DNA from 2 places in the Tissierella sp. MB52-C2 genome. Region 1 is predicted to be linked to the other one. Evidence: a T-box and tRNA genes for the amino acid it is inferred to sense, from the RefSeq annotation. Region 1 holds a T-box; the other holds one or more tRNA genes.
The links. A T-box is a leader RNA that pairs with one kind of tRNA and senses whether it is charged. The one in region 1 lies ahead of metG (methionine--tRNA ligase), so its partner is inferred to be a tRNA-Met.
Positions count from the first base shown of each region.

Region 2: it encodes a tRNA-Met, which carries the amino acid that the T-box ahead of metG (methionine--tRNA ligase) is inferred to sense. The anticodon was not compared.

Region 1 is NZ_CP133261.1:2,079,996-2,092,580, reverse strand. Features, by position in the region: gene RBU61_RS10505 (ABC transporter ATP-binding protein) at 1-220, shown strand, start outside; gene RBU61_RS10500 (FtsX-like permease family protein) at 210-2,426, shown strand; gene RBU61_RS10495 (hypothetical protein) at 2,574-4,700, shown strand; gene RBU61_RS10490 (folate family ECF transporter S component) at 5,025-5,546, opposite strand; THF riboswitch at 5,596-5,688, opposite strand; T-box leader at 5,895-6,151, shown strand; gene metG (methionine--tRNA ligase) at 6,210-7,838, shown strand; gene RBU61_RS10480 (GNAT family N-acetyltransferase) at 8,097-8,531, shown strand; gene RBU61_RS10475 (2Fe-2S iron-sulfur cluster-binding protein) at 8,684-9,154, opposite strand; gene RBU61_RS10470 (FAD binding domain-containing protein) at 9,155-9,991, opposite strand; gene RBU61_RS10465 (xanthine dehydrogenase family protein molybdopterin-binding subunit) at 9,978-12,323, opposite strand; gene RBU61_RS10460 (hypothetical protein) at 12,507-12,585, shown strand, end outside.
Region 2 is NZ_CP133261.1:1,840,857-1,853,441, reverse strand. Features, by position in the region: gene ftcD (glutamate formimidoyltransferase) at 1-89, shown strand, start outside; gene hutI (imidazolonepropionase) at 98-1,363, shown strand; gene RBU61_RS09350 (TMEM165/GDT1 family protein) at 1,461-2,585, shown strand; gene RBU61_RS09345 (chemotaxis protein CheW) at 2,638-3,096, shown strand; gene RBU61_RS09340 (sensor histidine kinase) at 3,102-4,265, shown strand; gene RBU61_RS09335 (response regulator transcription factor) at 4,269-4,928, shown strand; gene RBU61_RS09330 (selenium metabolism-associated LysR family transcriptional regulator) at 4,938-5,849, opposite strand; rRNA gene RBU61_RS09325 (16S ribosomal RNA) at 6,289-7,819, shown strand; rRNA gene RBU61_RS09320 (23S ribosomal RNA) at 7,908-10,802, shown strand; rRNA gene rrf (5S ribosomal RNA) at 10,828-10,944, shown strand; tRNA gene RBU61_RS09310 (tRNA-Asn) at 10,948-11,022, shown strand; tRNA gene RBU61_RS09305 (tRNA-Leu) at 11,038-11,126, shown strand; tRNA gene RBU61_RS09300 (tRNA-Met) at 11,185-11,261, shown strand; tRNA gene RBU61_RS09295 (tRNA-Glu) at 11,330-11,404, shown strand; tRNA gene RBU61_RS09290 (tRNA-Val) at 11,435-11,510, shown strand; tRNA gene RBU61_RS09285 (tRNA-Asp) at 11,640-11,716, shown strand; tRNA gene RBU61_RS09280 (tRNA-Thr) at 11,836-11,911, shown strand; tRNA gene RBU61_RS09275 (tRNA-Tyr) at 11,979-12,063, shown strand; tRNA gene RBU61_RS09270 (tRNA-Gly) at 12,080-12,154, shown strand; tRNA gene RBU61_RS09265 (tRNA-Gly) at 12,170-12,243, shown strand; tRNA gene RBU61_RS09260 (tRNA-Arg) at 12,257-12,333, shown strand.

The sequences.
Region 1 (12,585 bases):
TCTAGAGACTATGGTTGGAATGAATGAGCAGTTAAAGGTCACAATCCTTATGGTCACTCACGATTCTTTTTCAGCTAGCTATGCCAAACGGATTCTCTTTTTAAAGGATGGAAAAATCTTCAATGAAATTCGACGAGGTTCTAAGACAAGAAAAGAATTTTTTGGAGAAATATTAAATGTACTGGCAATTTTGGGAGGTGACCTTACTAATGTACGCTAGACTAGTATTTAGAAATATTAAGCGTTCTGCAAAGGACTATCTCATATATTTGGTGACTTTGACATTATGTGTAGGATTGTTCTATGCTTTTTTATCAATCTCCAGTTCTTATTATAAAATGAATATTCCCATAGAATTTAGTTTGGAACAGCTCAAGAATAATATGAAATCTCCAGTAATTTTTATTACTCTAGTACTTTTGTTCCTCATAAAATATGTAAATAGATATATGATACGAAGAAAACAAAAAGAATTTGCCATTCAAACCACTTTGGGAATGGAACAGAAAACCACAGCCTATTTATTTTTTCTAGAAACTTTGGCTATGGGAATTCTATCTATACTATTTGGAATTGTACTGGGAATTGTATTATCTCAATTTATGACATCTATTATTATGAACTATTTTGATACAGGATATAAACTGACTTTTGCTTTGTATCCAGATACGGTTTGTATTACTTTTGGATTCTTCCTACTGACTTTCTGTATTATTGGTTTTTTTAATATAAGAACTATTCGGAAAATCAAAATCATCGATATGCTTCATGCAGACAAACAATTGGAATCTGATTTTAGAAAAGATAAAATGATGCCTTTTCTCATCCTATTGGCCACTTTTATTTCGGCTTTTATGGTATCTAGAGCAGTTGATTTATTAAAGTATTATGATCACCGCTTAGGACTTTGGATAAGGATGACTTTCTATGGTAATATAATTGCACCCAGTATTTTTATCATTTGGTCTGTCTCATATGGTATTCTTCGACTATTTAAAAAAGGAAAAACACAATATCCGATTTTTATTATGGGATCTGTGATTTGGAGTTTGGTAATTATCTTTTTTTCAGCAGGTACTTTAGGCAACCATTTAAATTTTAGCAATGATGTAAAAAATAGCTATGTGTTATTGACCATTGTTTTTATATTGTTTTTTATCTTTGGGTTGTTTTATTGTATCTCAGATGGATTGTCTTTGTTTAAAGAAAAATCCTGTAAGATTAAATTCAAAGGTGAAAATCTATTCTTGTTGGGACAGATTGGAGCAAAACTAAGAACTAATTCTAAAACTATGGCTATACTTACTTGTACCTTGATGTTCTCACTTATTGCACTTATGGTTGGTCCTATGATGTCAGATTGGTCTCTGGGATATTTGGACAAGAGAGCTATATTTGATGTGCAAGTTTTTACTGTATACAACGATATTGAAACAATAGATAATCTACCAAAGACGGATTATGGGTTTGTAAATGAATTTTTAAAACAAAAAGGATATACTTTTAAAGACAGAGTAAAAGTGGAGACTTACTTTTTAGATAAAGATGACTTTCATAGACGATATAAAGTAGATTTTCCAGTTCTTGGAATTTCCCTATCGGACTATAACCATCTTCGCTCCATGGTTGGAGCAAGTCCCATCACTTTAGAACCAAAGACATTTGCCATACAATGGCAAGCTATTGCTACAGAAGATGAAATAAAAGAATTTATGATAACTCATCCTACCATACAAGTAGATGGAAATACTCTAACTCAGAGCAAATATCCTCCACTACATGAGAACTTAGGAGAGTCCCTCTATAATTCTTATACAGATGTAATTTATATATTGCCAGATGAGATCTGCGAAAATTTACTGACTGCCAATCTGAATTATTATGGAATCACAGAAGAATCGCTTCCATTTTCTATTGCAACGGAACTTGAAAATTATCTTCTTAGCACTATGGAACAACCTGATTCAATTACTATGAATCAAACAGAGATTCGAACAAAAACGTTACAGCGAAACGAGAGTATTTCTGGAGCCCTAATGATTCGCTTGATTCTTATCTACTTAGGAGTAGTCCTTCTCATTATGTGCTTTACAGTACTATCGCTACAACAACTGGATGATTCATCGGATTTTAAATATCGATTTCAAGTCATAGATAAATTAGGGGTATCTAAAAGAAGAATTGATAACATCATTTTAAAACAGATGGGCATTTGGTTTGGACTTCCTCTTTTAGTTGGATTATTATGTGGCGGGGTGATGATATATTACTTTATCCTCAGCACATCAGCAGAATTGTCTGCTTATGTAGGAATGAAGACTCTATTACAGAATATGGTCGTTACAGGATTTATCCTAATGATATTATTTGGATGTTATTTTGTCACCACATGGACATTGTTTCAAAGAAATATTGAGGGAAAATAATTATAATCTAAAAATAAAATGAGAGATAAAAAGAGTATCTATTTAATTTGATTCTATTATGTAATTATTATGTAATTTTTTTGTAAATACTCCCAGACTTCTTAGTTATATAATAAAGTTAATTCAATAAAAAAAGGAGAATAAAAAATGAGACAAAAAATAAGAAGAATTGCTTCAGTTACATTAGGTTTTACTATAGCTATTGCACCACTACCACAAGCATCACTGGGATATTTGAGTGGAATTACAGCTATGGCAGAACAGACTAAAGCAAGTGACAGATTACAAAATTCAATATCTGCAATTATTAATAAAAATGATAATAATTATGACTATATGAAAGATTCCAAGTATATTGAATTGGCAAATAAGTTAGGAACGAGCCTATTGACAAAACATAGTAAAGACGATAGTAGAAAAATAGGTAAACATTTTAATATAGGGAATTTAGATGGAGATAACATTCCTGAAATTATAGTGTATGAACAAAGAAATTTCAGCAACATGGATGATGAAGGTACATTAGTAATATATAAATATAAAGATGGTGAGTATAAGGAAATAGATAGAGTTTCTATGAATTATGACAATGGAGTTGAAAATATAATTATAGGAGAAGGAAAAACAGGAAAAAATGCGATTTTTATAAATTCCAATGTAGGGGCCCATTCAGGACAATTTTACCTTTTTACTCTTGAGAAAGATAAATTAGTTAATAGAATAAGTCCTAAAAAAGCAAATCTTTTATCAGTATATCCAAATGGGGAGATAAAAGATATTGATAAAGATGGAATACTTGAATTTTCCATACAAGGAATTGATCCTGAATCTGCCGATAGTAGTTCTGTCGGCTCAGAAAAGATTAATATATGGTATAAATGGGATGGAAAAGATGGAGTTAATTTTGTGAAATATGAGAAGGTGGGAGAATCTAAAGAAGGAAAAACAGATAAAAAAATAGTATCTAGTTATAATGAATTTATAAATAAAGGGAATTTATCAAAAGTATTTGATTATTTAAATAAAAATAAAGATAAACTTTCTATAAGAGATAATAGTGAAGGGGTTAGGACATATTTGTCAGCTTTAAATGAAGAGCTTAGTTCAATGAATACTACCTTCAATAAATATCAGGAAAAATATAAAATGTTTGAAAATCAAGGCATCATGAAAAAATATAAATTGAAAGCTACTGATTTAAATGATGTAAATATTATTAAAAATACTTCTACTTTTTCAAAGGAAAAAGATTTGAAAAAATTACTTCTAAATGCCAATAGTATGGGATTAAAAGTAGCTACAGCCGAGGGAAGTTACTATTTTGTTATAGATTACGAGAAGTTTTTAAATTTTAGTGACTCTGTAAGTAGTGAGATTAGTGATTATTTAAAGATATTTGCAGCAGAATCTAATAAGCCAGGACTTTCTGAAGAGTATGTTAAAATACCATTAGATGAAATGGCTTCAAGAATTGCAGTTATGGAAGAATTTAGATTAATGTATCCATATTCAAAATATTTACCTGAAGTAAATCAGATGCATGAATGGTACTTGAGAGGATATATTTTTTCAACCCATGATCTTGTAAGTCATAAGGTAAATCCTGAGACACTTAAAAGTTATGAGAAATCAATGACAGATTATGAGCATTTAGTTTTACATGATATTCTGAAGACTTATACAGAAGAGATAGCTAAAAATGGTAATAAAATTACAGAGGATTTGATGGATAGGATGAATCAAATAATAAATGAAGATGAGATAATAGAACTTAAATCAAATACAATAGATTTTTCAGGTATTAAATATAAATCTTCTGAAACCGAAAGAAATGAAAAATTAGAAAAAGCTATTATTGATTATTTAGAGTATGATAAAAATCAAGATGGAAAGGTTGCATATTCTTATAATTATATTGATCTTAATGGAGATGGCAAAAAAGAAATCTTCGTTTACTTATTAGGACAATCTGTATCAGGTTCAGGTGGGTCTACAGCTTTAATAATTGAGGAAGAAAGTTATGAAGTAATATCTAAATTCACATTAGCAAGAAATCCAATTATAATAAGTGAAGATAAAACAAATGGTTGGAATGATATTATAATGCAGGTATCAGGTGGAGGGACAGAATTTTCTTATGCCAGAATGAAATTTGATGGAAAAAAATATCTATCTAATCCTTCAATGGCGCCTAAAGTAGAGGAAAAAGTTGTAAAAGGTACAGCTATTATTTCCAATATTCTATCTATGGAAGATGGGATAGAAATTAAATAGATTTGATCTACTACCATTTATAATTGTCTAGTAGCTATAGTAAATATAGCTAATTTACTTCATCCATTTTTACCTTTTTCATCAGTTAAAGTTAAATAGCAGTTAATTAAGAAAATCTCTCTAAAAAAGAGCCGCTCAAAAGTGGTTTGTTTCATCACTTTTGAGCGGCTCTTTTAAAAATCCTGATGTACAATAATCACATTGAAATCTAAAGTTTTCAACGAAGGCTTTTTGGATTGGAATATTTTTTAGTCCCTTTCTGGTTTTAAGATAACTTTGATCCTTGCCAGAGAAGAGAATTTATTTTCGTAATTCTATATATTATTATCTAAAATCAAAATGCTTTGTTATCGTATCGTTTATTGCTTTTAATAGTATGGCATATATAGGGATTGAAACTATTTGCTTTGCAGCTGCTTTGTAAATATAATACCATACAGTGTTTTTACCAGTAATTAAGGATATAAATATAGGTACCATTACTACAGAAGTTATAGTTTGTCCAATAAAAATTCCAAGAAAGATTTTCCATAATTTATAGTTTGGATATTTATCTCCTAGTAATCTTGTTATAATTATTGGGATTGCCCCAGTTAAAGCAGAGGTTAAAACAAACAGTGGATTAAATCCTCCTGTAGCAGATGGTCTAATTAAAAAACCTACTACATCTGCTAATGCTCCAACTATAAATCCCATTAAAGGTCCAAGAACATATCCTGAAAATATTATTGGAAATCCTCCAAAGCTAATACTTCCGATTCTCATGGTGTTAATCGCTACAGATATTGCTATAAAAATAGCTGCATAAGCGATTTTCTTTGTTGTGAATATACTTTTTTTAACCATTAAAAAAACTCCTTTCTTTTATGACCTGCACATAAGAAAGAAGTCCTATGGCAGTGAACGCAATAACAAACCGCAAGCATGGCTTTTCGTCTTGAGACAACGTTCCATTCTCAAACACTTAACGCTTGTTATCTACTCTGTCATGTATTATTTTCATATTCTATAATAGCACATATTGGAATTAATTTCCACATGGATAGAGGTAACAAATCTAAAAGATGTAGAATTATTATCCTCAAAGTGGTATGATTATTTTATTTTAAACGGTGTGAAGATTATGATAAGGTTAGAAAATGAATAAATTATATTTACTTTAATTATAATATAGAATATAATACACATAATAATTGAAATACAAAGAAAAGGAAAGTAACTTTAAGAATACTTTTACAGAGAACTCCTAGTTGGTGAGAGGGAGCAAAGAATATTAAAGTGAAAATGGCCTTGGAGTTGTGCACCGAGATCGTAAGATTTAGGCTGCAACGGGTTCACCCGTTATAGTGATAAGGTATAATCATGTTATTTGTGATGTACTTGATGAGGCTTATATCGTGAGGTATAAGTAAATTAGGATGGTAACGCGAAGTTAGACTCTCGTTCCTAGGAATATTTCTTAGGTTCGGGAGTTTTTTGTATTTATTAAGAATAATAGGAGGGAAAATTATGAGCATTTTTATAGGAGGAGCATGGCCATATGCCAATGGATCATTGCATATAGGACATATAGCAGCATTATTACCAGGAGACGTTATAGCAAGGTATTTTAGAGCCAAAGGTGAAAAAGTATTGTATGTATCAGGAAGTGATTGCCATGGTACGCCAATATCCATCAGAGCTAAAAAAGAAAATATATCTCCCAAAGAAATTACTGATAGATACCATAATGAATTCAAATATTGTTTTGATAGGCTAGGGTTTTCTTATGATATATATTCTAGAACTGATGATGAATATCATAAGAAAGAGGTCCAAACTATTATCAGCATATTATATGATAATGATTTAATATATGAAAAAGAAGTAGAACAGCTATTTTGTGAAAAGTGTTCCCAATTTCTGGCTGATAGATTTGTTGAGGGTATTTGCCCAGTATGTAAAAGTATTGCTAGAGGTGATCAATGTGATGCTTGTTCCACTATTTTAGAGTCACTTGAACTTGAGGATAGAAAATGCAAACTTTGTGGAAATGAGCCAATAATTAAAAATGTAAAACAATTATTCTTTAGGCTATCAAACTTTGAAAGTGAAATAAGAGATAATCTAAATAAAAATAGGAAAGATTGGAGAATAAATGCAGTTAATAATACAGAGAGGTATTTAAATGAAGGATTACAAGACAGGGCAATATCAAGGGAACTTCCATGGGGTATAGATATACCGATTAAAGACCATGAGGATAAAAAAGTATATGTATGGGTAGATGCAATATTAGGTTATTTAACTATAAGTAAAAAATGGGGATTAGAAAATCATAGGAACTGGGAAGAATTTTGGGATAGTAAAACCATATCCTATTATGTTCATGGGAAAGATAATATTCCCTTCCATACAATAATTTTACCATCACTGTTAAGCGGTGCTGAGATAGATAAATTTCCAAACAATATAATTTCAAGTGAGTATGTTAATCTAGAAGGAAAGAAAATATCCACCAGCAATAATTGGGCAGTATGGATTTCAGATATTATTGAAAAATACAATATTGATTCATTGAGGTATTTCTTTATAGTAAATGGCCCTGAAAAAAGAGATACAGATTTTTCGTGGAGAGAATTTGTTAATAAGAATAATGGAGAATTATTAGGCATATATGGTAACCTAGTAAATAGAACCTTAGTATTTGTAGAAAAATACTTTAATAGTGAAATACCAAAGGGAGAGTTAGACTCTAAAATAAGATCAGATATTGATATTTTGTATAAAGAAATTGGAGTCCTTATAGAAAGTGGAAGCCTAAAAACATCAGTGGAGAAAATATTTGATTTTATTAGAAGTATAAATAAATATTTTGATGAGACAGCTCCTTGGATTACAATCAATACAGATAAAACCCAATGTATCAATACTATTTATAATTGTTTAGTAGCCATAGCAAATATAGCTAACTTACTCCATCCATTTTTACCCTTTTCATCAATTAAGGTTAAACACTGGTTAAATTGTGATTCAGATATCTGGGAATATGTAAATATAGAAGTGGGAAATAAAGTAGAACAATTTGATATTTTATTTGAAAGACTAGATAAAAAGATAATAGAGGAAGAGTTAAATAAATTAGGCCAGAGTGATTAAATCAGTTAATGGATTTTTGATGAATTATCTTAAAAAATATTTTTTAAAATTGAATTGTTAGTTAACAATTGACTGTAAATACAGTTTTTGTTATTATGAAAATATTGGTTAATATTACGAAAGGAGGCGATTTTATGATAATCAAAATTATAGAAAAAAATTATGAGGTGATTGTTTTATAAATTATACTCTTTTCAATTGACCATGTGAACTGAGTATAGCTTTTTAAGACCTATCACCTAAAAAGGAGATAGTAGTATGTTAAAACTAATAGATGTTGACTCAGAAAATTTTTGGGAAATTATAAAGCTTAAGGTAACAAAAGAACAAGAGGAATTTGTGGCATCTAATACTTTTTCAATCGCTCAGTCTAAAGTACAGCCAGAATGTATCCCGCTTGCCATATATATGGATGAAACTCCCATAGGATTTCTTATGTATTGTATGGACAGTATTGATAATGAGTACTGGATCTATAGAGTTATGATAGATACCAAATATCAATCAAAGGGATATGGACGACAGGCAATGGAATTACTTATAAATAGAATTAAAGAAGATAAGGAACATCGTGTTATTTATATCAGTTTTGAACCTGAAAACCAATGGGCAAAATCAATGTATGAAAGCATGGGATTTACACCAGATGGTAGAATTGTTGAAGGTGAGATTGTTTATAAGTTAGAATATTAGCTTAATATAATTAGGCTTACTTTAAAGGGTAAGCCTAATTGTGCTTAAAGGTATATCTATAAATATAAGCATTAGAGAATTGAGAATATGACATTGGATTATTTCAATATAAATGTAGAAAAAATACTAGATGAACATAACATCTAGTATTTTTAAATATCCTTAACTAAAATAGATTTTACAGCATCTTCTATTTCTTCATATCCTGTACACCTACATAGATTTGATTGTAGCCAATCTTGAATTTCTGCATCTTCTGCACTAGGGCGAATTTTAGATAGGGAATGACATACCATTAAAAATCCTGATGTACAATAACCACATTGAAATCCAAAGTTTTCAACGAAAGCTTTTTGAATTGGAGCATTTTTTAGTCCTTCTACTGTTAATACCTTTTTCCCAATGGCTTCCACAGTAAGCATAAGGCAAGATTTTATAGGCCAATCATCTACTAAAACTGTACAGGCACCGCAATCCCCATTTTCGCATCCTGGCTTTGCACCTGTTAAGCCAAGTTCATTTCTCAAGGTATATAATAACGTATGGGAAGGTTTTACCATCACATCTCTATTTTCTCCATTAATATTTAAAGTTATTACAGTAGGATTTAGTATTTGAAGCATTTAACTTACCTCCTGGAATTTATCAAAGACTCTAGATAAAATATCATGTAGTATAAATTTTCTATATTCTGAAGAACCACCAACATCATTTAATATTTCATCTGGAATGTTTTCAATTATCTTTTTTATTCTTTCGTCTTTAGATAACGAGGAGTTATTTAATATTTTCTCAATACCTAAAGACCTAAAAGGATATTGACATAAACCACTAAAGGCTATTAAAATCTTATCATCGTTTTTGACTGCTGCCATTGTAATTAAAGGATAATCTATTTTTTCATGCTTCGTTCTTTTTACATGGCGATATGGAAGATTAAGAAATTTTTCATCTACTATTACCTGAACCAATATTTCATCTTCTCCAATACATATCTTCTTATCATATATATCAGATATTGAGACTGTTCTTTTACCGTTGTTACCTTGAAGTACAATATCACTATTGGATAAAAGAAGGGCTAAAGTAGATTCTCTATATATAATTGTACCAATTAAGTTGCCTCCTAATGTAATTTTATCTTGTATGGTATGGTCTGCGATTCTTCTAACTATATATCCTAAGAGAGGAAAATAGTTTGCTTCGGAAATTTGGGTCAGAGTTATAGCTGAACCCATTATAAGCTTATTATTTTTTATTTCATGTATATTACATTCCGGAATTCCTTTTATATCTATCACTGCTTCAGTATATCTATTATTCATTCTTGCCATGGATATAAATTCTGTTCCACCGCCATAATATATAGGCTTTTTGCCACTTGAATTAAGCTCATTATATAGTTTTATAGCATCTTCAACTGTATCAGGTTTATAATATTCAAAATCAAAGGCTATCATATTTACCTCCAGTTTTAGTTTTCCATATTACTTCATTAGAAATTGGCAGTGTATCAAAGTCAGCTCCTACTGCTAAAGATATGGCATTGGCAAAGGCAGCAGGAATCCCAATAGTCCCATGTTCAGCTATTCCTCTGGCACCATAAGGAGCATCTATCTGTGGAGTTTCTATAAAGTCTACTATATATTCAGGATTTTCTCCAAATCGTATTAGTTTATATGTTCTTAAAGATGAATTTTGAAGTATAGCTTCTTTATCATATATAAGGTCCTCTCTAGTGGCTAGGCCTAATCCCATACTCATACCTCCCATTACTACTCCTCGTGCAGCCTTAGGATTAATAACTCTACCGGCATCTATTACTGTAAAAGCTTTTAAAAGCCTATAGGAATAATTTGCTGGATTATATTCTATTTCCACGGCTTGGGCGGCTACAGTCCAGGAGTTGGAAGGCTTTCCCTTACCAGTTTCTTTATCTAATGGTGTCAGACGACTTACGATATAACTTCCCTTAGCAATTATTTGCCCATATATAGATTTACCACTGGAATATTGGTATCCATTGACCAGGTCTTTAAAACTTATAAAAATATCAGGCCTATGGATTACATATACTTTTTGATTAGCAATTTCTAAATCATCTTGGGAACATTTAAGGGCAATGCCACCTATTTCCTTCAATTGGTTGATTAAATCCTGTGCTGCATTTAAAGCTGCATTCCCCACCATAAAGGTTGTCATGCTGGCTACGGTTTTCCAATGTTTTGGAGTAACTTGAGTATTTACATCCATAAAAACATGGATATTTTCAACATCCATTTTCATTCTTTCTGCTAATATTTGTGCTATTGTAGTTTTCATTCCAGGGCCGATTTCAGAGGCACCAAAGTTTAGATTTATACTTCCATCATCGTTTAATGTAAGTACAACTCCGGAACTGGCATTAGTAGGAGAGTTGGAAGTTTTCCAAAGAGAGGCTATTCCCTTGGCTATAATAGTTCCTTTTTCACTTTTTATTATTTGACCTTCATCCCATTTCATAAGCTGTTTCAATTTAAGAAGACAAGAGGTTAAATTTCCAGTATTACTAAATGTGATTATATCCTGTGTCGGAGAAGTATTGCCCTCAATGATTGCATTTTTAATTCTTATATCAAAGGGATCCATATTTAATTTCAGTGCTAATTTATCTAATAGCCTTTCTATACCAAATGTACATACTCCATGGCCAAATCCTCTAAAAGAAGTAACATATCCATGATTTGTATATACACTAATGGAATCGCAATGAAGATTTTCTATATTATAGGGGCCACTGCAATCGATGGCAATGGATTTAGCCATACGAGGACCTGTATCTGCATATGCACCACAATCAGTATAATAAGTACATTCTAAGGCTTTTATTATACCCTCCTTTGTTGCACCTATTTTTAATTTACCCTCGGCGGCTACTTTAGATGGTGAGATGGTTATATCATCTTCTCTTGTATTTGTTATTTTAACCATTCTGCCACCTACAGCAGAGGAGGCAAGGTATGCAAGATGTTCTAGCTGAATAGTTGCCTTTCCACCAAAAGCTCCACCTACTAAAGGAGTATGGACGATTATGTTGCCTTCAGGAATTTTATAGGCTCTATTTAATTCTTCTTTGGCTGCGAAAGGTGATTGAGATGATGTATATATATTTACGATTCCACTTGGCGTAATTTCAGCTATTGCATTTCTAGTTTCCATTGCTAAATGATCTGATTTTGGAAGATACAAGGTAGATTCAACTATTACATCACTTTGGCTCCAGCCAAGTTCCATATTTCCTTTTCTAATTTTTACATGGTCTGCCATATTTGTATGTGCCACAGGATATACAGTATAATCTGGACAATAATAATTACCTAAGTTTTCATGGACAAGGGTAGCATTAGGTTTCAAAGCTTCAGTAATTGATGCAACTACTGGTAATGGATCATATTCTACTTCGATGAGATTAAGGGCTTTCATTGCTTCTTCTTCACTATTTGCTATAACTACTGCCACTGGTTCTCCGAAGTATCTGACTTTATCTCTAGCAATAGGGGGTCTATCCTTAATAATACTTCCTGTCAGCACAGGATAATAATCTCCAGTTATTATGTTTTGAACACCTTTAGATTTCAATGCTTTGTCTATATTAATAGATTTAATTAATCCATGGGCAATAGTGCTTGTAAGAAGTTTTGCATGTAAGGTATTAGGTGGTATATTATCTGAGTTGTATTTGGCACTACCAGTAACCTTATCCCAGGATTCTTTTCTAATGGTGGTAATACCAATACTAGATGGACTTTCCATAAAACACCTCCAAAATTTTATAAAATTCGTATGATATTAAAATATTATTTCCATGTGTTGATGTATATATTCAAAACATAGGTTTTAGTTTTAGTTAAAAGATAAATTAAGTAAATAGTTATTAGTATAAAAGACTAAGTATTAAACATAATAAATATAGAGTATAAAAAGGAGGCATTTAGCATGGAAACAAATGAGACTTTTCAAGAAATAAGAGACAGATTTATAGCAGCAGATCTAGATACAAAAATTGAAATATATA
Region 2 (12,585 bases), 240 kb from region 1:
TGGCAGCAATGGTTGATGTAGCAGACTACTATTTGAGAGTAGAAAACTTTGATCATAGTCAAATCTTAGAAAAAAGAATGATGGAATAGGTGATAAAATGAAAGCCACTTTAGTTATAAAAAATATAGACAATTTAATAACATTAAAAGGTGAAAATAAACCTAGATCTAAAGAAGAATTAAAAGATATTGGAGTTATTAAAAATGGTATAATAGCCTTAGATAATGATACAATACTTTATGTAGGAGAAGGAGAACTGCCATCTAATATTAATATAGATGAGAACACGATTGTTTTAGATGGAACTGGAAAAACTGTAACTCCAGGATTAGTAGATTCTCATACTCACTTAGTACATGGTGGTTCTAGGGAAAATGAATTGGCCATGAAGTTAAAGGGAGTACCTTATTTAGATATATTGGAATCAGGTGGAGGAATTCATTCTACAGTTAAGGCAACTAGAAAAGCAAGTTTTGAAGAATTATATAATCAGGCTAAGAAAAGTTTAAATACTATGTTATCCTTTGGAGTAACTACAGTTGAGGCAAAAAGTGGATACGGTATAGAGGATTTTGAAACTGAAATAAAACAGCTAGAAGTAGCAAAAAAACTAAATGAAGATCATCCAGTAGATATTATATCTACATTTATGGGTGCCCATGCTATTCCTAGTTCTTATAAAGAAAATTCCGATGAATTTGTAGATATTATTATAAATGACATGATTCCTAGGATAGCTGAAATGGATTTGGCAAGATTTTGTGATGTGTTCTGTGAAGAAGGAGTATTTACCATAGATCAATCTAGGAAAATTTTACTTGCAGCTAGAGAATATGGAATGGGGCTTAAACTTCATGCTGATGAGATAAAACCATTAGGGGGAGCTGAATTGGCAGCTGAAATAGGATGTATTTCTGCAGATCATTTAATAGCTGCCAGTGATAATGGAATTAAGAAAATGGCTAGAAAAGGTGTAATAGCTAACTTATTACCAGGAACTAGTTTTAACTTACAAACTGGAAACTTTGCTCCAGCAAGGAAAATGATAGAAGAAGGTGTCCCTGTATCATTATCTACTGACTACAATCCAGGAAGTTGTCCGACGGAAAATATACAACTAATTATGAGTTTTGGAGCTTTAATTATGAAACTGACTCCAGAAGAAATAATTACAGCAGTAACGATAAATGGGGCAGCTTCATTGGGGTTAGAGGAAAAAATAGGAAGTTTGGACCTAGGCAAGCAAGGTGATTTAGTAATATTTGATTCTCCAAATCTAGAATATATTTTATATCATTTTGGTATAAACCATGTGGAGAAAGTAATTAAAAAAGGTGAAATAGTATATAGTAAAGAAAAGTAAAAGTTTAAATCATATTTAAATTAAATAAATTAACTTTTAGCTTGTTAGAAGTGCTATCAAGCTAAAAGTTTTTTCATTATGAAAGGAAGAAAACTAAATGCTTAAAGAACTTATTAGGGCTTTTCTATTAATTTTTGCAGCTGAAATGGGAGATAAGACTCAAATAATAGCTATGACCTTTGCAACTCAATATAAAGTAAAAGAGGTAATATTAGGAGTAATATTAGGAGTTGTTCTTAATCATGGGATTGCAATATTATTGGGTAGATTTATTTCTACAGTTGTCCCAATGAATTTAATTCAAATGATTGCTGGAATTATGTTTGTTATTTTTGGTATAATGGCTTTAAAAGATGAAGAACTGGACGAAACAAATAATAAGAAAGCTTTTAGTCCTATTATAACAGTAGCGATAGCTTTTTTTGTGGGAGAGTTAGGCGATAAAACACAATTAACAGCTATGACTTTATCTACAGAAGCTAGTTATCCTATATTTATATTAATAGGCACAACTTTAGGAATGGTTGCCACTTCTGGATTTGGAATATTTATAGGGTCTAAAATTGGAGAAAAGATACCTGAAGTTGCCATTAAAGTTACTTCATCTATAGTATTTATTTTTTTTGGAAGCTTAAAATTATTAAATACAATCCCAAAAGACTATATAAATATTCTTAATATTGTATTATACTTATTAATAATATCAATAATTGAAGTAAGTTTAATGAAAAAGCTAATCAATAATAGAAAGAAAAAGGAAAAATCTCCTATGGTTGAGGCGGCCTCTAAATTATACAATCAAACACAGGCTCTTAAAGAAACTCTAGACAGTGTATGTTTAGGAGAAGGCAAGTGTGGAAAATGTATTGGCTCTCACTGCTTAATAGGGTATACTAGGTTTATACTTAAAGAGGCAAGGGAATATGGAAATTATTATTCTGATACTTATATTAATATGGACTCTCTGATAAAGAAGGAATACGATAATAATAAGGTTTTAGAGGCCTTAAGTATTATCATAGTGGATTCTATAAATAATGGCTGGAATACAGATGAAAGTTTTGTGGTAAATAAAGTTAGGAATTCATTAGAAGTGATTATCTTTGGACAAATTATAAGTTCGAAATCTAATATCAATCTTTATTTCGAAGAGGCTAAATTATTAAATAAGAAATATGCAGTATTACTAGAAAAGAAAGTTTATACAAAGCTACATAAGTAATATTTTATATTTAAATAGAGGTAATAACTTAAAAACTAAGGAGGTAAATATAATGGCTGAAAATCAATACGTGGTTTTTAAATTAGGAAAGGGAGAGTTTGGAATTGATATAATGAATGTAAAGGAAATCATTGTCTATGAAGAATCTATTTCTCTTCCTAATACACCATCTTTCATTGAAGGGGTTGTAAACTATAGGGGAAATGTTATACCTATTGTTAATTTGAAAAAGAGATTATTATTAGGAGAATTCGAAGTAACAAAGGATACTAGAATTATTGTAATTAACTTAGATGATAGGGAAATTGGTTTTATAGTAGATGAAGCATCTCAAACTTTACGATTAGATGAAGAACAAATAGATCCTGCGCCAGCATTTATCAGTGGTATTGATAAGAAATATATTACAGGAGTAGGAAAATTAGATGAAAAGAGACTATTAATTTTAATTGATCTTAAGAAAATTTTAACTGAAGATGAGATTGAAGAGATACAAAGTCTAGAGGTTTAACAATTATGAAATCAGACTCAATAGGCATTAAAAGGTTAAATGAAATACTTGAAACTACAATTAATTCTATACAGGGAAGTAAAGATGAAATATTTGAGATTGTAGATTATGCTAGGACAGAATGTAGAAAACTAGAAGATGAGCTTAAAAGTGTTCAGACAAAAATGATAGAAATCATTGAGCAAGTAGAAAAGTTAGAGGATTTAGATAAAAGGAGTAGAAGAAATTTACTAAATAAAAGTAAAAACTTTAACCTGTTTAATGAAGATGAAATCAGAGAAGCTTATGATTTAGCTAATGCTATTAGAGTGGATCTTCTGCTAAAAAGAGAAGAAGAAAAGAATTTAGTAGAAAAAAGAATAGATTTAGAACTTCGTCTAAAAAACTCTTATAAAGTATATAAGAAGGCTGAAAATGTTAATAAGCAAATAGCTGTTGCTACAGAATATCTAATGGGGAATGCAAATAATATTTCAGACACTGTAGATGAGTTAAGTAAAAAACATTATTTAGGAATAAAAATTATTGAAGCACAGGAAGAAGAAAGGCAGAAAGTAGCTAGGGACATTCATGACGGACCAGCCCAATCTTTAGCAAATGTCATAGTGAAGGCAGAACTATGTGAAAAGCTATTAGATATGAATCAAGAAAGGGCAAAAGATGAACTTAACAATTTAAAGGGGATTATTAGATTAACTTTAAAAGAAGTTAGAAGAATAATATATGATTTAAGACCTATGTCCTTAGATGACCTAGGACTTATTCCTACATTAGAGAGATATATATCTATTTTTCAAGAAGAAACGGAAATTAAGGTTGCTTTTAAACCTTATGGTAAATTTGATGATTTAGATTCTGCTGTTCAAGTAGCTATTTTTAGAATAATTCAAGAGGCTTTAAGTAATATTCAAAAACACTCACAGGCACAGTCCGCAACTATTATAATTGAGAAAACATTGAATAAAATTAATTTATTGATTATAGATAATGGTGTAGGATTTAATCCAGATGACTACAAAAAAGGATGTAATTCAATATCTAGTGGATTTGGATTAATGAGTATAAGAGAAAGAGTTGAATTACTGAATGGTAAATTCAATATAACATCCTCTTCGAATGTAGGTACTAAAATAAGTCTATCTATGCCTTTAGTAGATGAGGAGGAATAATTAATGAAGGATAAAGTTATTAGGGTAGTAATTGCAGATGATCACCAATTAATAAGAGAAGGGATAAGACAAATACTAGAATTAGAAGATAATATAGTTGTAGTTGGACAAGCTTGTAATGGGGAAGAGGCTTTTTCTATGGCTGAAGAATTAGAGCCAGATATAATATTGTTAGATATAAATATGCCTAAGTTAAATGGAATAGAAACCTTAAAGAGAATTAAGGACATGGGAATAAAAACGAAGATAATTATTCTTACAATTCATGAGGATAGGGAGTATATATTAAAGACCTTGAAGTTAGGGGCAGATGGGTATATGCTAAAGGACTTAAGTGCAGATAGTCTAATTAAAGGGATTCAAAATGTAGCCAAAGGGCAAAAATACATTCAACCCAGTGTAGCTAATTTGGTCAAAGAATTTTCTAACTATGAAGAGTACTCTGATGCTAATATTAATAAGATCAAATCATTAACAAAAAGGGAATATGAGGTTCTTATATTAATAGCAGAGGGATTAAATAATAAAGATATTGCCGAAAACTTATATATTAGTGAAAAAACAGTGAAGAACCACATATCTAATATTTTTAAAAAGCTTGATATAAATGATAGGGTCCAGGCAGCAATATTTGCATATAAAAATAATATAAAGAAACTATAAAAGACCAGACTAATTAGTCTGGTCTTTTGCAAAGTCTAAGATATAGTTTTTGAAAGCTTCGCTCAGTGGTGATAATTGTCTGTTTTTATGAAAAGCAAAATAAAATTTTCGAGTGAAATCTAAATCATCAATATAGAAAGCTTTATACTTATTGAGGCTTAAACTAGATTGTATGGCTTTTTCTGATAAAAAACTAATTCCTACACCAAGAGATACTAATTCTATAACGGCTTCGGTATCCTCTACATATGCAACTACATTTAACTTGTTTAGAGAAACTTTAGATTTTTGAAGTGCATTTTCAACTAATTTTCTAGTACCAGATCCTTCTTCTCTTAGAATTATATTTTCATTAAATAAAATATCCTTTTTAATAGAAGAAAAGTTATCCTCTGGAAATTTAGAAGAGTTAGGAGTGATTACAACTAATCTATCTTCCATTAAATCGATATATCTTAGATTGTTTGAGGAGTGCATAGCCCCTAAAATCCCAAAGTCAGTTTCACCATCTAATATTCCTTTTACTACTTCTTGGGAGTCTTTGTCTCCTATAGTAAAGGAAACATCAGGATAAGAATTTAAAAAGTTTTTAATTATAGTAGGAAGCAAATACTTTCTAGGAACAGAACTAGAATATATATGAAGATGTCCCTGTATTTTACCTTGATAAGAGGCCAAATCAAATTTTGCCATTTCACAGGAGTTTAATATATTTATTGCATACTTGTATAATAAATTACCTGCATCTGTAAGAGTTAACTTCTTTCCAAATCTATTTATTAGCAGTGTTCCAAGCTCTTTTTCTAAATTTTGAATGTGGTTGGTTACAGTAGGTTGTGTAATATAAAGCTTTTCAGCTGCTTTTGAAAAGCTTTTTAATCTTGCAACTTCTACGAAGGTTTCTAATTGTCTAAAATCCACTTAATCACCCCTTATATATTATTATTCTAACTATATTGTAGCAAATAATAGATATAAATCCACCATTATTTTATTAGAAATATGAAAGAACTACAATCTAAACATTAATCATTAAACTAATGTGGCTAACCTAGTAAATACCAGACTTTTTTATATAAAAAAAGAAAAAATAAAGAAAAAATAAAATAACCGTTGACAAAACAATACAAAGCGTGTATAGTTATATATTGTCAGCAGCGAAACTCTTTAAAATTTCCAGTTTTGGTAAAAATAAAAAGTTTTGAAAAACAGTTGACAGCAAACGAAAAATTTGCTATACTAAGTAAGTCGCCTCGAGAGAGACGACAAGAACCTAGAAAACTAAACAGTGTGAGAAACTTTGAATTATAAAAAAGTAACACATGAAACAACAGTCAGCAAATTGAGCTGAATCAAACTTTTAAATGAGAGTTTGATCCTGGCTCAGGACGAACGCTGGCGGCGTGCCTAACACATGCAAGTCGAGCGAAGTTTTCAAAGTCGATTTCTTCGGAATGAAACTTTGATTATCTTAGCGGCGGACGGGTGAGTAACGCGTGAGAAACCTGCCTTTCACAAAGGGATAGCCTCGGGAAACTGGGATTAATACCTTATGATACTAAATCTTCACATGAAGGAATAGTCAAAGCGTAAAGCGGTGAAAGATGGTCTCGCGTCCCATTAGTTAGTTGGTGAGGTAATGGCTCACCAAGACCACGATGGGTAGCCGGCCTGAGAGGGTGAACGGCCACACTGGAACTGAGACACGGTCCAGACTCCTACGGGAGGCAGCAGTGGGGAATATTGCACAATGGAGGAAACTCTGATGCAGCGACGCCGCGTGAACGATGAAGGCCTTCGGGTCGTAAAGTTCTGTCCTTGGGGACGATAATGACGGTACCCAAGGAGGAAGCCCCGGCTAACTACGTGCCAGCAGCCGCGGTAATACGTAGGGGGCAAGCGTTGTCCGGATTTATTGGGCGTAAAGGGTGCGTAGGCGGCCTTTTAAGTCAGATGTGAAAGATCACGGCTCAACCGTGGTAAGCATTTGAAACTGGAAGGCTTGAGTTAAGGAGAGGAAAGTGGAATTCCTAGTGTAGCGGTGAAATGCGTAGATATTAGGAGGAATACCAGTGGCGAAGGCGACTTTCTGGACTTATACTGACGCTGATGCACGAAAGCGTGGGGAGCGAACAGGATTAGATACCCTGGTAGTCCACGCCGTAAACGATGAGTGCTAGGTGTTGGGGGTCAAACCTCGGTGCCGCAGCTAACGCATTAAGCACTCCGCCTGGGGAGTACGTACGCAAGTATGAAACTCAAAGGAATTGACGGGGACCCGCACAAGCAGCGGAGCATGTGGTTTAATTCGAAGCAACGCGAAGAACCTTACCAGGGCTTGACATGCCCCTGACCGGTCTAGAGATAGACCTTTACCTTCGGGTACAGGGGACACAGGTGGTGCATGGTTGTCGTCAGCTCGTGTCGTGAGATGTTGGGTTAAGTCCCGCAACGAGCGCAACCCTTGCCTTTAGTTGCTACCATTAAGTTGAGCACTCTAGAGGGACTGCCGATGACAAATCGGAGGAAGGTGGGGATGACGTCAAATCATCATGCCCTTTATGTCCTGGGCTACACACGTGCTACAATGGTCGGTACAACGAGCAGCTACTTAGCGATAAGATGCAAATCTCTTAAAGCCGATCCCAGTTCGGATTGCAGGCTGCAACTCGCCTGCATGAAGTCGGAGTTGCTAGTAATCGTGAATCAGAATGTCGCGGTGAATGCGTTCCCGGGTCTTGTACACACCGCCCGTCACACCATGGGAGTTGGCAATACCCGAAGCCAGTGAGCTAACCGTAAGGAGGCAGCTGTCGAAGGTAGGGTCAATAACTAGGGTGAAGTCGTAACAAGGTAGCCGTATCGGAAGGTGCGGCTGGATCACCTCCTTTCTAAGGAGTTCAAAAGGACTCACACTTGTTTAATCTAGTTCACACTGAACATTGAAAACTACAAATTGCAATATAAATAAGTAATTTAGGTCAAGTTATTAAGGGCGTAGGGCGAATGCCTTGGCACCAAGAGCCGATGAAGGACGGGATAAGCACCGATATGCTTCGGGGAGTCGCAAATAGACTGTGATCCGGAGATTTCCGAATGGGGAAACCTACTTGAGCAACCCTCAAGTATCATACACTGAATACATAGGTGTATGAAGGAAGACCAGGGGAACTGAAACATCTAAGTACCCTGAGGAGAAGAAAGAAAAATCGATTTCCTAAGTAGCGGCGAGCGAACGGGAAAGAGCCCAAACCAGATTTATCTGGGGTTAAGGACCAGCATAATGGAATAATAAATCTAATAGAAGAGGATTGGAAAATCCCACCATAGACGGTGATAGTCCGGTATATGAAAGAAGAATTTACCAGCTGGTATCCAGAGTACCACGGGACACGTGAAATCCTGTGGGAAGTAGGGAGGACCACCTCCCAAGGCTAAATACTCCTTGGTGACCGATAGAGAAATAGTACCGTGAGGGAAAGGTGAAAAGAACCCCGGAAGGGGAGTGAAATAGAATCTGAAACCCTACGCCTACAAGCAGTGGAAGCACATTATTCGTGTAACCACGTACTTTTTGTAGAACGGGCCAGCGAGTTATGGTAGTGAGCAAGGTTAATGACTTAAGGTCAGGAGCCGTAGGGAAACCAAGTCTTAATAGGGCGACTAAGTTCCCTGCCATAGACCCGAAACCGGGTGACCTATCCATGGGCAGAGTGAAGTTGAAGTAAAATTCAATGGAGGCTCGAACCCGTTAGCGTTTAAAAGCTATGGGATGACCTGTGGATAGGGGTGAAAAGCCAATCGAACTCGGAGATAGCTGGTTCTCCTCGAAATAGCTTTAGGGCTAGCCTCAAGGAAAAGTGATATGGAGGTAGAGCACTGAATGGTCTAGGGGCGCATAGCGTTACCAAAACCTATCAAACTCCGAATGCCATACTCATAACCTTGGGAGTCAGACTATGTGGGATAAGCTTCATAGTCGAAAGGGAAAGAGCCCAGATCACCAGCTAAGGTCCCTAAATCCAGATTAAGTGGTAAAGGATGTGAGGTTTCACAGACAACCAGGATGTTGGCTTAGAAGCAGCCATACATTTAAAGAGTGCGTAATAGCTCACTGGTCGAGAGACCTTGCGCCGAAGATTTCCGGGGCTTAAATCTGGTACCGAAGCTGTGGGATTCGTAAGAATCGGTAGAGGAGCATTGTGTGTGGGTAGAAGGTATACCGTAAGGAGTGCTGGACTGCACACAAGAGAGAATGCTGGCATAAGTAGCGAAAGGTGAGTGAGAATCTCACCCGTCGAAAGCCTAAGGTTTCCTGAGGAAGGTTCGTCCACTCAGGGTAAGTCGGGACCTAAGCCAAGGCTGAAAAGCGTAGGCGATGGACAACAGGTTGAAATTCCTGTACTAGTTATAAGCGTTTGAGAAATGGAGTGACGCAGGAGGATAGGCTAAGCGTGCCGTTGGTTGAGCACGTCTAAGCATAAAGGAAGTGAGTATAGGCAAATCCGTACTCATAATTCTGAAATGTGATGGGGATCGAAAAACAAGTAGAGAAGTAGCTGACTCCACACTGCCAAGAAAAGCTTCTATCGAGCAAGTAACTACCCGTACCGCAAACCGACACAGGTAGGCGAGGAGAGAATCCTAAGACGAGCGGAAGAACCATTGTTAAGGAACTCGGCAAAATAGCCCCGTAACTTAGGGAGAAGGGGTGCCAGGGAAACCTGGCCGCAGTGAATAGGCCCAAGCGACTGTTTACCAAAAACACAAGTATCTGCTAAGTCGAAAGACGAAGTATAGGTGCTGACACCTGCCCGGTGCTGGAAGGTTAAGGGGAAGGCTTAGCGTAAGCGAAGGCTAGAACTTAAGCCCCAGTAAACGGCGGCCGTAACTATAACGGTCCTAAGGTAGCGAAATTCCTTGTCGGGTAAGTTCCGACCCGCACGAAAGGTGTAACGATTTGGGCACTGTCTCAACAATGGATCCGGTGAAATTGTAGTATACGTGAAGATGCGTATTACCCGCGACAGGACGGAAAGACCCCGTGGAGCTTTACTGCAGGCTGACATTGGATTTCGGCATTGCATGTACAGGATAGGTGGGAGACTTTGAAGCCAGGGCGCCAGCTTTGGTGGAGTCAACCTTGGGATACCACTCTTGTAATGCTGAAATTCTAACCTGATACCATGAAACTGGTATAGGGACACTGTCAGTTGGGCAGTTTGACTGGGGCGGTCGCCTCCTAAAGAGTAACGGAGGCGCTCAAAGGTTCCCTCAGCACGGTCGGAAATCGTGCGAAGAGTGTAAAGGCAAAAGGGAGCTTAACTGCGACACCAACAAGTGGAGCAGAAACGAAAGTTGGACTTAGTGATCCGGTGGTTCCGAGTGGAAGGGCCATCGCTCAACGGATAAAAGCTACCCCGGGGATAACAGGCTTATCTCCCCAAGAGTCCACATCGACGGGGAGGTTTGGCACCTCGATGTCGGCTCGTCTCATCCTGGGGCTGGAGTAGGTCCCAAGGGTTGGGCTGTTCGCCCATTAAAGAGGCACGCGAGCTGGGTTCAGAACGTCGTGAGACAGTTCGGTCCCTATCCGTCGTGGGCGTAGGAAATTTGAGAGGAGCTGTCCTTAGTACGAGAGGACCGGGATGGACAGACCGCTGGTGTATCAGTTGTCATGCCAATGGCACGGCTGAGTAGCTATGTCTGGAAGGGATAAGTGCTGAAGGCATCTAAGCACGAAGCCCCCCTCAAGATAAGATTTCCCACTTTAAAAGTTAAGACTCCAAGAAGACCACTTGGTAGATAGGTCTCAGGTGTAAGAGTAGTAATACTTTAAGCTAAGAGATACTAATAAGTCGAGGACTTGACCTAAAAATATTGCAATTGATAGTTTTCGTCTGGTGACGATAGCAAGATGGACACACCTGTACCCATACCGAACACAGAAGTTAAGCATCTTAACGCCGATGGTACTTGGTTGGAAACGACCTGGGAGAGTAGGAAGTTGCCGGGCTGATCTTGGGTAGCTCAATGGCGGAGCAACCGGCTGTTAACCGGTAGGTTGTGGGTTCGAGTCCCACCCCAAGAGCCATTAGAAACATAAAACGCCGGAGTGGCGGAACAGGCAGACGCACAGGACTTAAAATCCTGCGATCCTCACCGATCGTACCGGTTCGATTCCGGTCTCCGGCACCATTATGACCTAACTCAATAGGTTGGGTGCAACGATAAGAATAGAATTAAATAAAAATGCCGCGGGATGGAGCAGTTTGGCAGCTCGTCGGGCTCATAACCCGGAGGTCGTCGGTTCAAATCCGGCTCCCGCAACCATTAATTTAGTTCAGAGTACATAATTCAGTAGTGGTAGTGTTCGTGAGAATCAACCATAATTCAAGTAAGGCCCCATGGTCAAGCGGTTAAGACATCGCCCTTTCACGGCGGTAACCCGGGTTCGAATCCCGGTGGGGTCACCATTATAATCTAATATAGGTCAAAGATAATATGGGCGCATAGCTCAGTTGGGAGAGCACCTGCCTTACAAGCAGGGGGTCACAGGTTCGAGCCCTGTTGTGCCCACCATTATGATCTAACCCAACGAACGATAGTGAGTTGTAGGTAGGTCAAACGCAATAAGCACCAAATCTATAGGAGTGTAATGAGTAAATAGATTTGAGTTGCGAAACTGCGAAGAAAAAACAAAACAATAATGGCCTGGTAGTTCAGTTGGTTAGAATGCCAGCCTGTCACGCTGGAGGTCGAGGGTTCGAGTCCCTTCCAGGTCGCCATTATGATCTAACACAATAAGCGTAGCGAATTGATGTAGGTCAAACGCAACGAGCACCAAATCTATAGGAGTGTAACGAGTAAATAGATTTGAGTTGCGAGACTGCGAAATGATATGTTTGCTGGCGTAGCTCAATCGGCAGAGCAACTGACTTGTAATCAGTAGGTTGGGGGTTCAATTCCTCTCGCCAGCTCCAAGAAAATATTTTATTTTATAGTAAATACTTTCTAAATATGGTAGTCCCTAGGGCACTGTTACAATTAGGAGGAGTACCCAAGTGGCTAAAGGGGACGGACTGTAAATCCGTTAGCTAAGCTTTCACTGGTTCGAATCCAGTCTCCTCCACCATTATAAAAACAATTATGCGGAAGTGGCTCAGTGGTAGAGCATCGCCTTGCCAAGGCGAGGGTCGCGAGTTCGAATCTCGTCTTCCGCTCCAATACTTTTTTGTCATGCGGGTGTAGCTCAGTGGTAGAGCCCCAGCCTTCCAAGCTGGTTGCGAGGGTTCGATTCCCTTCACCCGCTCCATTTATATTTATAGGTACCCTTAGCTCAGCTGGATAGAGTGTCTGGCTACGAACCAGAAGGTCGGGGGTTCGACTCCCTCAGGGTACGCCAAACGGCTATTTTAGACCATTCTCAACAGAAATAGATACACTGATTATTCGATGTTTTTTCGGTAGTCAGAGTGTCTATTTTTTTTATAGTTGATTCATAGGAATCTATCTTTTATGAATTGGTATAAAGAATACTGTCAGGAGTTTTGGAATAGTAACATCTGCGGCTGAATTTGGATGAAGATTTAATGACAGGTAGTAGAATTGGGAAAAGTTATATCTTTAGTATTTTAATTAGTTTAAATAAATAAAT